Regions from separate parts of the Priestia sp. TRM10 genome, predicted to be linked through region 2. Evidence: riboswitches for the same ligand, from Rfam matches in the RefSeq annotation. Region 2 holds a riboswitch; the other holds the start of a gene.

Region 1 (6,260 bases), on a different contig from region 2:
TTAATACCCAGTTTTTGGTTAACACAAACATCAAAAATCTCACGAGTTGCGATATCACGCGGAACTAAGTTTCCATATGCCGGATATTTTTCCTCAAGGAAGTACCAAGGCTTTCCGTCTTTATATGTCCAAACACGGCCACCTTCACCACGCGCTGATTCACTCATAAGACGAAGTTTATCATCTCCTGGAATTGCGGTTGGATGAATTTGGATAAACTCACCGTTTGCATAGTGTACTCCTTGTTGATAAACAATTGAAGCTGCTGATCCTGTATTGATCATGGAGTTTGTTGATTTACCAAATACTATTCCAGGTCCACCTGTTGCCATAATTACCGCATCTGCTTTGTATGAACCAATCTCCATTGACTGCAAATTCTGAGCGGTAATCCCTCTACAGGTTCCTTCATCATCAATAACGGCCCCTAGGAATTCAAATCCTTCATATTTAGTTACAAGACCCGCTACTTCATAACGACGAACTTGCTCATCAAGTGCATATAAAAGTTGCTGTCCTGTTGTTGCGCCAGCAAAAGCTGTTCTATGATGCTGTGTACCTCCAAAGCGGCGGAAATCAAGCAATCCTTCTGGTGTACGGTTAAACATAACTCCCATACGGTCTAATAAATGAATAATTCCAGGTGCTGCTTCACACATTGCTTTAACGGGAGGCTGGTTTGCTAAAAAGTCTCCACCATAAACTGTATCGTCAAAGTGCTCCCATGGCGAATCTCCCTCACCTTTTGTATTTACGGCTCCGTTTATTCCACCTTGCGCACACACTGAATGAGAACGCTTCACTGGAACGATAGAAAACAAGTCTACTTTCTTACCAGATTCCGCAATTTTAATTGTTGCCATTAAACCAGCGAGTCCACCGCCGACAACAATAATTTTTCCGTTACTCATCGTAACTCACTCCTTTGAGATATGAATAAATTAAGTGAACGCTAGGATGGCGCGGACACCTACAATTGTAAGAGCAAAAAATACGCCAATCGTCACATATGTTGCAATTCTTTGAGAACGAGGAGTTACTGTTAAACCCCAGCTAACGCTAAATGACCATAAGCCGTTAGCAAAATGAAAAATAGTAGAAATAACACCAATAAGATAAAAAGCAAGTGAAACCGGGCTTGATAAGATGTTTGCCATCATATCATAGTTAACTTCGGCACCTCTCATAGCTTGAATACGTGTTTCCCATACGTGCCATGTAATAAAGATAAGTGTAATAACACCTGTAACACGTTGAAGAACAAACATCCAGTTTCTAAAGAATCCATATCTGTTCGCATTGTTCTTGGCTGTAAAGGCAATATATAATCCATAAACAGCATGAAAGATAATTGGTAAGAAAATCACAAAGATCTCCAATAAATAGCGAAACGGTAGTTTTTCCATGAAGTGTGCGGCAGTGTTAAATGCCTCTGGGCTTCTTGTTGCAAAGTGGTTAACAACAAGATGCTGGATAAGGAAAATCCCGATCGGTATTACACCCAGTAATGAGTGTAACCTACGATAATAAAATTCTTTTGTTGCTTCCAATATCTAAACCCCCCTTGTGAAATAGAAAACATGTGTAGTCCAATAGACCCGAGCTCCCCATCCTTTTTGTTGTAGTCTAATTTGTTGAAAAATGAAACCCCTTGCATTTTTCAACAAATTATAAATTGTGAAACAAATGTGACAAATTTATTGTACTCCCCCATAATGTAAGCGTCAAGAATTGTTGTAGGTGATTTTCACTTCTAAAACAGGGAAAAGCTACTTTTTTCTTACACAAACTATATAAATCGTAAAAAATCATTTATAATGGAAAAGAAAGTGAGGTATCGGTATGGAGCAACGAGAAAAACAAGAGTTAGATAGTTTAGAAGAAGTGGAAAAAGAAGAGGAAAGGCCATCTGCTGTTACACATGAAGAAACCATTCCTTTATTTGGTTATGAACTGCTACGAGATATTGTTTTACCAGATATTTTAGGAAAGGAAACAGATAATATTTCCTATTGGGCTGGTAAGAATATTGCACGTCTTTATCCACAACCGTCCCTAGCAGATCTTCAAACTTTTTTTATTCGTGCAGGATGGGGCACTCTTACTCTAAAAAAAGAACAAAGAAGCTCACTCGAATTTGAACTTAGCGGACCTAGCGTTGAACGCCGTTTACATAATAAAGAAACATGCTCTTTCCAACTTGAGGCTGGATTTCTAGCTGAACAAATTCAAGCTCAAAAAGGATATACAGCAGAAGCTGAGCAATGGAAAAAACATCGTAACAAGGTCGTCCTTTCCATCGTTTATGACAGAAGAGATATTTTAGTATAGAAAAGGAGAACTCGCTAAACGAGTCCTCCTTTTTTATTTACCTACACGTTCATTTGTTAACTCAAATGTTTCATGAAGAGCTTCGACAGCTTTTACCATATCTTTTTGCACAATGACTGTTGAAACTTTAATCTCAGACGTGCTAACCATTTTCACTTGAACTTTACTATCTTGAAGCACCTCAAACATTTTTGCAGCCACCCCAGGATTTGAAACCATTCCAGAACCAACAATAGAGACTTTTGAAAGTCCATTTTCATGCTCAACTTCTTCATATTGCAGATATCTTTTTTGAGCTTCTAAAACACTTAATGTACGTTGAAGTTCCTCTGTTTTTACGGAAAATGATACTGCTGACTTAGCAGACGTAACGCTTTGAACAATAATATCTACATTAATATGATGTTTAGCAAGGAGCGAGAAGATAGAAGGAAGGGTATAAATGTTATCCTCCATGCCAATAACCGTAACTCGGGAAATATTGTCCTCAAATGCAATTCCTCTTACTAATAAATTATCTTCCATCTCTGCTTCCTCCTTAATAATTGTTCCACGTTCTTTTTCTAAACTTGACCGAACTTCAAGCTTTACTTCATAATTTTTAGCAAACTCAACAGCTCTTGGATGAAGAACCCCTGCTCCTAGATTGGCAAGCTCTAACATTTCATCATAAGAAATCGAGTTAAGTTTTCTCGCACCTTTAACATAACGAGGATCTGTCGTATAGACTCCTGTTACATCTGTGTAAATATCACATTTTTCTGCTTCAAGAGCTGCAGCAAGTGCCACCGCAGTTGTATCAGAGCCACCTCTACCTAATGTTGTAATCTCATTGTTCTCTGTAATCCCTTGGAATCCCGCAACAACGACAATTTTATTTTCTTTGAGATATTGTTTGATTCGAGCGGTTTCAATATTGGTAATTCGAGCATTTCCATGTACCTCTTCTGTCTTCATTCCAGCTTGCCAACCTGTTAAAGAAACAGCATCATAACCTTTCGCCTGAAGAGCCATAGAAAGAAGAGAAATGGTAATCTGTTCTCCTGTTGTTAAAAGCATATCCATTTCCCGCTTACTTGGGTTTTCATTGAGCTCTTTTGATAATGAAACAAGCTCATCCGTTGTTTTTCCCATCGCAGATACAACAACAACGACATTATTACCTGCTGCTTTCTCCTCAATAACTCGATTTGCTACATTTTGAATTCTCTCGCTAGATCCTACGGAAGTTCCTCCAAATTTTTGAACAACTAAGCCCATTTTTCTAAAACCTCTCCTCAGTTCGTTTTTTCACACAAATGGTTTACTCGTAAGTAGGGCGAACGCAATAAAAAAAAGCAATGAGAGAATCTCTCATTGCTTTTTTAAAATATCTATATTTGCGCAATGTGTGAGATAGCCCTCCAAGATTGTGATCTTGACAGTCTTACATTTATTCAATGCAAAACCAGCAAAAGCTATGATGAGCTAACTTCCACTTCGGCAGATTTTCCTTTCTATAACAATCAACGGAACTCATTTTCCTCCTGCTATATACTCTTAAAATCCGCACCTCTATCTTCACCTCAGTAATATTGAAGTGATTATACAGTTTTTAAAATCTTTTTTTAGCTTATCAAATATTTAAAAAGTTTTCAATCACTTTTTTCGTTTTCTTCGCGAAGAACGCTATAAATCGCAGTTGCTGTATCTTTTGGTATCCCTGCTCCTTGGATTTCTTCTATGCTTGCTTCTTTTAATTTCTTTAAAGACCCAAAGTGAGTAAGTAGCATTTTTTTTCGCTTTGCGCCAACCCCTTTAATATCGTCAAGAACAGATTGAAAAGAAGATTTTGACCGAACTTGTCGATGAAAAGTAATCGCAAAGCGGTGCACTTCATCTTGAATGCGCTGCAGTAAATAAAACTCTTGGCTGTTCCTTTCAAGAGGCACTACTTCTAAAGGATTTCCGATCATAATGTTTGATGTTCGGTGCTTACTATCTTTTACAAGACCTGCAACAGGAACAAACAATCCAAGTTCATTTTCAAGTACGTCCTCTGCAGCCGCAATTTGTCCTTTCCCTCCATCAATCACAATTAGATCTGGAAGCGGAAGATTGTCTTTTAATACACGACTATATCTTCGTCGCACAACTTCACGCATGGAATCATAATCATTTGGACCTTCAACAGTTCGAATTTTATATTTTCGATATTCTTTCTTATATGGTTTTCCATCAACAAATACGACCATTGCTGATACAGGATCTGTTCCTTGAATGTTTGAGTTATCAAATGCTTCGATTCTATTTGGCGTAGCAATATTTAGTTTCTCACCAAGATTTTCAATTGCTTTAATTGTCCGTTCTTCATCACGTTCAATAAGCCAAAATTTTTCTTTCAAAGCAATCTTAGCGTTCTTATTGGCTAGGTTCAGTAAATCTTTCTTTTTTCCTTTTTGAGGACAGTGTGCTTTGATTTCTAAAAGACGCTCCACTATTTCACAATCAACATGCTCAGGAAGAAGCACTTCCTTTGGTTTTACATGGTTAGACTGCTGATAAAACTGTCCTAAAAAAGTGAGAAAATCTTCTTCAGGTTCACCGTAAAAAGGAAACATGGAAACATCACGTTCAATTAGTTTTCCTTGGCGAATAAAGAAAACTTGGACACACATCCATCCCTTATCATAGGAATAGCCGAAAACATCTCGATTAACAAAGTCGTTAAACATCATTTTTTGCTTTTCCATTGTTGCTTCAATATGGGAAATTTGATCTCGATATTCCTGTGCACGTTCAAACTCTAGATTTTCTGATGCGTTCATCATCTTTTCAGTCAGTTCTTCTTTAACATGCTTAAATCCGCCGTTCAAAAACTTTGCAATCTCGTCTACAAGCTCCTTATTTTGCTCCTTTGTCACTTCATAAACACAGGGAGCCAAACATTGGCCAATATGATGATAAAGACAAACTCGGTCTGGAATAGTAGAACATTTCCGGAGTGGATATAAGCGATCTAACAGCCTCTTTGTCTCATTTGCTGCTTGAACGTTTGGATAAGGTCCAAAATATTTGCCTCCATCTTTTTTTACTTTTCTTGTAATAAATAAACGTGGATGGCGCTCATTGCTAATTTTAATAAATGGATAGCCTTTATCATCTTTTAGCATAACATTATATTTTGGATCGTACTTCTTAATTAAGTTCATTTCTAAAATAAGCGCTTCAATGTTGGAAGACGTGACGATATATTCAAAATCAACAATAGCGTTCACAAGACGAAGCGTTTTCCCATCATGACTTCCGGTAAAGTATGAGCGTACTCTATTTTTTAATACTTTTGCTTTTCCGACATAAATAACAGTACCGTCCTTATCTTTCATCAAGTAACAGCCAGGCTGATCTGGAAGAATCGCTAGCTTTTCTTTTATGATTGCATTCATAACGTCCCCCCTTTTTCTTTTTGTCATAAGAAAAGCACCTGCAAAAAGCAGGCGCCCTTTTTAAAGCTTATAGATGTTTGTTTAATGCTTCAGCAAGTGCTTCTTTTGGTTGGAAGCCAACGATTTTGTCAACTTGTTCTCCATCTTTCATAACAAGTAAAGTTGGGATACTCATTACACCAAATTTCCCTGCTGTTTCTTGGTTTTCATCTACGTCAAGCTTTACGATTTTTACTTTGTCGCCCATATCTGAATCAAGTTCTTCAAGAACTGGAGCAATCATTTTACAAGGTCCGCACCATGGTGCCCAAAAGTCAACAAGTACTACCCCTTCATTTGTTTCAGCAGTAAAGTTTTGATCTGTTGCATGTGTAATTGCCATTAAAAATTCCTCCTATACCTAAGTAACTTCTTTTAAGATATTCACAGTATAACATCATTAAAATGGGAGTGCCATTTATTTGTTTCGTCATGCCTTTCCTATTACATAGTTATACCCTAAGG
Region 2 (6,260 bases):
ACTTATACGTTATACAGCATGTGATTTTTGAATAGCTGCCTTTCGCTCTAGTGCAAGTTGTTCAAGCTGCTTCACTTTTGGAACTGTAAAAGCAAGAACAGAGAGGAAAAGCGCCCCAAAAATAAAAATATGAAATGGTTTTGTTATCTCTGCTTCAGTAGCAAGTTTTCTTCCTTGATCAAATAAAGAAAACAGGCTCTCGTTTGGAATAGGCATTGTAATAGAAACAATCATAAAAAGAACAAAAATAGCAGCTATATACAACATTCCATGTACAAGCCTTATGAAAGCAAGTCCTTTTTGTTCAGGTGCTGTTAAAAACATAGAAAGTTCCTGACCTGAACGGATCATATCGTCACTTTTTTCTTTGTATTCATAAGGGAAAAATAGCGCAATTCCCCAATAGTAGAAAAAGGATAAAAGAAGTCTTACAGCTTCTACAATTAAATAAAAGATAAAAGTGACTGTTACAGCCATTAAAAAGTAGTTTTCTGTAAAAATAGCTCCTGCAGATAACCAGATGGCTGCTGTTGAGAAGTAGAGAAACCGAGCTTGTTTGTTATAGCGTACGCTTTTAATAACCCTTTTATCTGTAGCTAATAAAAATCCATTAATCAACAAAATAAGAAAGTTGACGAAAGCGCTTATATAATGCTCGGTAGAAAGTGGTTTAAACGTTAATATCCCGATGTGTACGATATATGTAAAATTCAAGGCATAAAACGAAAAAGCCGTTGGTGAATCAAGGTATGAAACAGATGATAGGCGATGAGCTTTTTTTAATGAACGAATCAATGTTTTTTCTTTCCCCCCTTTCTAGGATAGTTCCTAAAGGTACTTACATACAAGATAATATACAGCATGTGAAAAAACAATCGACAAAATTTGTGAATAGACCAAGAAATCGTAAAAAATCTTCTTCTTTCTATAGTATTATAGATAAGGAGAAGAGAACAACAAAAAAGAGCAATAATTCACAATCATTTCATGGAACTCTAATTTTTGATTGAAACATATGAAATAGGGAATAATATTTTTACTATGTCTAAAAAATAACATGAAATAATAAAAAATCTTTCAGTGAAAAGCGTTTCATACGCTATAGTAAAAACAAATACAGCAAGGGGGAACAATTGATGATTATTGCAATTGATATGGATGGAACATTATTAAATAGTGAAGGTAAGGTGCCTGCTGAGAATGTAGAAGCGATCAAAAATGCACAACGCGCTGGGGTTAAGGTTGTCATTGCAACGGGAAGAAGCTATGAGGATGCAATGCGTCCTTTACAACCGTTCGATCTTAAACTTCCTAAGATTTGTGCAAATGGAGCAGACGTAAGAGATGAAGAAGGAAACGTTCTTCATCGCCAATCTCTAGAGGAGCAAGACATTCAAAATGCTATGAATCTTCGCTTCCATAACGATGAGGAAGTTTATTTTGAAATGTATGTGCAAGACGGTGTTTATACATATGAAAATGCAGGAGATGTAATGAAAGCAGAAGCAGACCGAGTGAGAAGCTCCAATGAAAAAATTTCTCGTTTTGAACTTGATCTTTTAGCTGCCAAACAGTCACAACAGGCTGGCGTTACCTTTTTACCAAAAGAAGAGCTTATGAAAAAAGCGCTCCAAGAAGATACTAATATTTTTAAATTCCTCTTTTTCTCCTTCGACTTAAACAAGCTACAAGTTGTAAAAGATGAATTAGGAAAAAGCGATAACGTAGCTATTAGCTCATCTGCTTTGCATAACGTGGAGGTCAACCATTTGAAGGCAACAAAGGGAATTGCGCTTCGTAAAATGGCAGAGCATTTAAAAGTTGATATGAAACATTCAGTCGCTATTGGAGACAATCGCAACGATATTAGTATGTTTAATGAAGCAGCTACAAGTTTTGGAATGGGAAATGGAGATCCTGAAGTGCAGTCATTATGTGACTATGTAACCGAAACGAATGATAATAATGGAGTAGCAAAAGCGATTGAGAAAGTATTAAAAAGTTCTCTAAAAGCATAAGAAACAAACATGAGCTGTTTTTCCTTATTTTACACAAAATAGGGCTTTGACAGCGCATGCTCTCTTTGGTATTATAACGTAGTAAAAATAATATAAATCCTCACTCTTTCTCGGTGAGGTAGAGGTTGCGCGTATTAGGAGTAACATATGGGAAGCAAGTGGAGCTTATGAACATATGTGAAAGGAATGAGCGCCGAAGCTTATAAAAAACCACTTTTTTTATAAGCTGGGCCTGTATTAAATAAGTACAGGACTGCCACAAGTTTTTGTGGAGGGCTATCAGAGAGATATGGCAGAGTGAATGCAAAAGTATGGGCATTTCCATACTTTTTTATTTTGTCTGCTAAAAATTACTTATTGGAGGATTTTTGCAGCATGGAACAAACGAAAAAATGGGGCTTTTGGCTCTTAACAGCTTTTGTTGTTGGAAACATGGTAGGATCAGGAATTTTCATGCTTCCAAGTACGCTTGCACAAGTGGCAAGTCCACTTGGCGTTATGACAGCATGGGCTGTTACTGGGTTTGGTGTATTAATGCTTGCCCTAACTTTTGGAACGCTATCAATTCGAAAACCAGAGCTACAAGCGGGACCGCAGAGTTATGCGAGAGCGTTATTTGAAAATAAAAAAACAGGTGATGTAGCAAGTTTTACAACCGTTTGGGGATATTGGGTAGCAAACTGGATTAGCAACGTAGCGATTATTACAAGTTTTGCAGGTTATTTATCTACTTTTCTACCAATTATGAGAGACGGTCGAGTATTATTTCATGTTGGGTCTCAACCGATTGAATTAGGGAAGCTTATTACTTTTGTAGTTTGCTCTATCTTCTTATGGGGAACTCATACCATCTTAGTTACAAGTATGAATGCAGCAGGTAAACTGAATTTTGTTACGACATTTTCAAAAGTCGTGGGATTCGCTCTTTTCATTATTGCTGGGTTATTTGCTTTTCAGTTCTCCACAATGGGAAGTTTTTATTATCCTGTTGAGAGCACAGATGGAGGAAATCCGCTTGGACTTTCGAGTCAAGTGTACAATGCCGCTATTTCAACACTATGGGCATTTGTTGGTATTGAGTCAGCCGTTATTTTATCAGGTCGAGCATCTTCACAGCGCGATATTAAAAAGGCCACTGTTGCAGGTGTAACAATTGCTATTATTATTTATATGACAATTACAATGATCACAATGGGGGCACTCCCACATAGTGAACTTCAAGCATCAGATAAGCCTTTCGTAGACGTTTTAAACGTTTTAATTGGTCGTGGCGGCAGTATCATTATGGCACTTCTTGCACTTGTCTCCTTGTTTGGATCAATGCTTGGGTGGATCTTATTAAGTTCAGAAGTTCCATACAGAGCAGCCCGTGAAGGAAACTTTCCAGCCTTTTTTGCAAAGACAAACAAAAAAGGAAGCCCAAGTAATGCTTTACTTGTAACGAATATTATGTCTCAAATCTTTATTTTTTCAACTGTTTCGGGAACGATTAGTCAAGCGTATTCTTTCTTAACAACATCATCAACGCTTGCTTATCTTATCCCATATTTAATTTCAACTATTTATTTCTTAAAAGTTGTCATTAAAGGTGAAACATACGCAGAACTAGGTGGAAGATCTTCACGCATAAAAGACGGAATTATTGCGGGTCTTGCATTCATTTATGCGGCATGGGTTATTATTTCCGGAACTGCAGATATGAAAACTTTTTCTTTAGGAATTGGTCTCTTTTTAATTGGAATTGTATTTTATCCGCTTGTAAAGCGTAAAGGAAAAAAACAATAAAGTATAAAAAGCTGAGGGGAACTTTCCCTCAGCTTTTTTATGGATGAAAAGGCAGTGTTCTGAATAGTGTTTATCAAGTGATAAAAAGTGGAATACAAGGTGAAGAAGGAGGAATAACGATGAAATATTTTATTATAAGCGCTATTAATCTTTTAGCATTCTTATTTACGATCAGTACAAATTATTTTTTTCCAGAAAGCCGCAATGTGTCTAAAATCTCGGACAGCATCAATGCTTTTATAACACCAGCTGGCTACGCTTTTTCAATTTGGGGCCTCATTTTTCTTCTTTTAGCTCTTTATGTTATTCGTCAATTTTTTGCCAAAGGGATAGACAAAGAAATTTATGAAAGAGTTGGCCTTTGGTTTGCACTTAACTTAATTTTTAATGGATTATGGAGTCCTGTTTTTGGAAGTGGAAATATTGCACTTTCTCTTATTATCATTTTAGGCGTTTTAGTTACGCTTATTGTAATTTACACGAAAACACAGAATACAACAAAGCATCATTCATGGCTCATGCGTCTTCCATTCTCTATTTATATTGGTTGGGTTTCAGTTGCGACAATTGTAAATTTTTTTACCCTCCTAAAATATAAAGGAGTTACAGAACTTTTCGGTGTTGGTGAATATGGATGGACAATTATTATGCTATTAGTAGGAGGATTACTAAGTATTTACTTTACACTGAAAAATCGAGATATTGCCTACTCTCTTGTTTTCATTTGGGCATACATTGCTATCATCGTTCAAAGACAAGAGATGAATGCTATCGTTATCACAGCATCTATTTCTATCATCCTTATCATTATTTCCATTATTGTAAACCTTATTAGAAGAAAAAAACGTCTTTCATAATATAAGAGCCAGCTTTGTTATCAAAATAAAGCTGGCTCTTAATTTTTTTTGCTTTTTCTTTGTTGCCATATTTCTTTGCCTACATAAATAAAAAGAGACAAAAGCAGAAAACAAAGCAAAAAGAACTCTAAAGCTGCCATAACGCGAAAACCATAAAATACGTTATAAATAGCTCTCGCTACAGAGTAGTTCATAAAAAGGTCTAAAACAATGACTAAAGAGAAAGATAAAGAACTCATAAGCAAAAGAGCAAGAAGCATTTTCAAAGTAGTCTTCCTCCAGCGATTATCATTTGTTTTTTTACTTTTTTCATTTGAAGTTCTCTTTATACAGATGAATGCATAATTGTGCTCTTTTCTGCAGAAAATGGATAAAAAAAGGTAGGTCTCTGCCATGTTTTTTAAGAAACGAAAAAAGAAAGAAGACAGCAAATCAGGTGACACCCATGAAGAGCAATCTCCAGCAGAACTTCTTCAGCGTGATTTAACGTGTAATATTAAAAGGATAAAGGAAGAAGTTGGATATAGCTCAGACGTTATTATAAGAGAATTTTCAATTGGTTATAACGAACAGATTCCGTCTGCCATTGTTTTTATTGATGGACTAGTTGAGGCGAGTATTATTAATGATTCTCTCCTTAAGATGCTGCTTGAGGAGCCTAATATTGAACGCTATTTTAAGGAGTGGAATCCTATTCAACTTTTGCAAACGAAAGTGGTAGCTCTTGATGACGTGAAGATAGTGTTGGATTGGGAAACGCTATTTCAGTCTTTAGTAGATGGAGAAACCATTGTTTTGATTGATGGATATCCACAAGCACTCTCGGGAAGCGCTAGAGGGGGAGAACAAAGAGCTATCGAGGAGCCACAGACGCAAGTTTCCATTAGAGGACCAAAAGATGGTTTTACAGAATCAATTCGTACAAATACAGCGCTGCTTCGAAGAAGAATTAAAAATACGGATTTTAGAATGGAAACAAAAAAGCTTGGAAAAGCAACTCAAACAGATGTGAGCATTCTCTACATCAATGGCATTGCAAAAGATAAAATTGTTCAGGAAGTAAGAGACCGGATTTCAGGAATTGATGTTGGTAGCATTTTAGAGTCGGGAAATATTGAAGAGCTTATTGAAGACGAAACATTTACAACATTTCCGACCGTTTATCATACAGAGCGTCCTGATGTTGTAGCAGCCAATTTACTTGAGGGGAGAGTAGCTATTCTTGTAGACGGGACGCCGTTCGCCCTTGTTGTGCCTGCTTTATTCATTCAATTTTTTCAGTCTCCTGATGATTATTATACTCGGTTTGATATTAGTTCAGGGTTACGCTTTTTGCGCATTATGATTTTTTTTATTTCTTTAATTGCGCCATCAAGTTACATAGCAGCAACAACGTTTCACCAAGAAATGATTCCAACTCAGCTTGCTTTTTCGATTGCAGCACAACGAGAAGTTGTTCCATTTCCATCATTTGTAGAAGCCCTAATTATGGAAGTGACTTTTGAGATTTTACGAGAAGCAGGAGTTCGAATGCCAAGGGCAGTCGGGCAAGCTGTCTCTATTGTAGGAGCACTTGTTATTGGACAAGCAGCTGTTCAGG

The links. A riboswitch is a leader RNA that binds a small molecule or an ion and turns the genes downstream of it on or off. The one in region 2 is predicted to bind lysine.
Region 1: linked by a shared signal. The riboswitch ahead of ACK3CR_RS23225 (aspartate kinase) and the one ahead of ACK3CR_RS13615 (amino acid permease) in region 2 are both predicted to bind lysine.

Annotation. Positions count from the first base shown of each region.
Region 1 covers NZ_JBJZOT010000015.1:1,247,684-1,253,943, forward strand. The annotation lists gene sdhA (succinate dehydrogenase flavoprotein subunit) at 1-911, opposite strand, end outside; gene ACK3CR_RS23215 (succinate dehydrogenase cytochrome b558 subunit) at 942-1,550, opposite strand; gene ACK3CR_RS23220 (YslB family protein) at 1,843-2,331, shown strand; gene ACK3CR_RS23225 (aspartate kinase) at 2,365-3,591, opposite strand; lysine riboswitch at 3,720-3,896, opposite strand; gene uvrC (excinuclease ABC subunit UvrC) at 3,966-5,756, opposite strand; gene trxA (thioredoxin) at 5,824-6,138, opposite strand.
Region 2 covers NZ_JBJZOT010000013.1:447,541-453,800, forward strand. The annotation lists gene ACK3CR_RS13605 (hypothetical protein) at 10-795, opposite strand; gene ACK3CR_RS13610 (Cof-type HAD-IIB family hydrolase) at 1,137-2,018, shown strand; lysine riboswitch at 2,130-2,305, shown strand; gene ACK3CR_RS13615 (amino acid permease) at 2,394-3,803, shown strand; gene ACK3CR_RS13620 (TspO/MBR family protein) at 3,923-4,660, shown strand; gene ACK3CR_RS13625 (YczF family membrane protein) at 4,699-4,920, opposite strand; gene ACK3CR_RS13630 (spore germination protein) at 5,054-6,260, shown strand, end outside.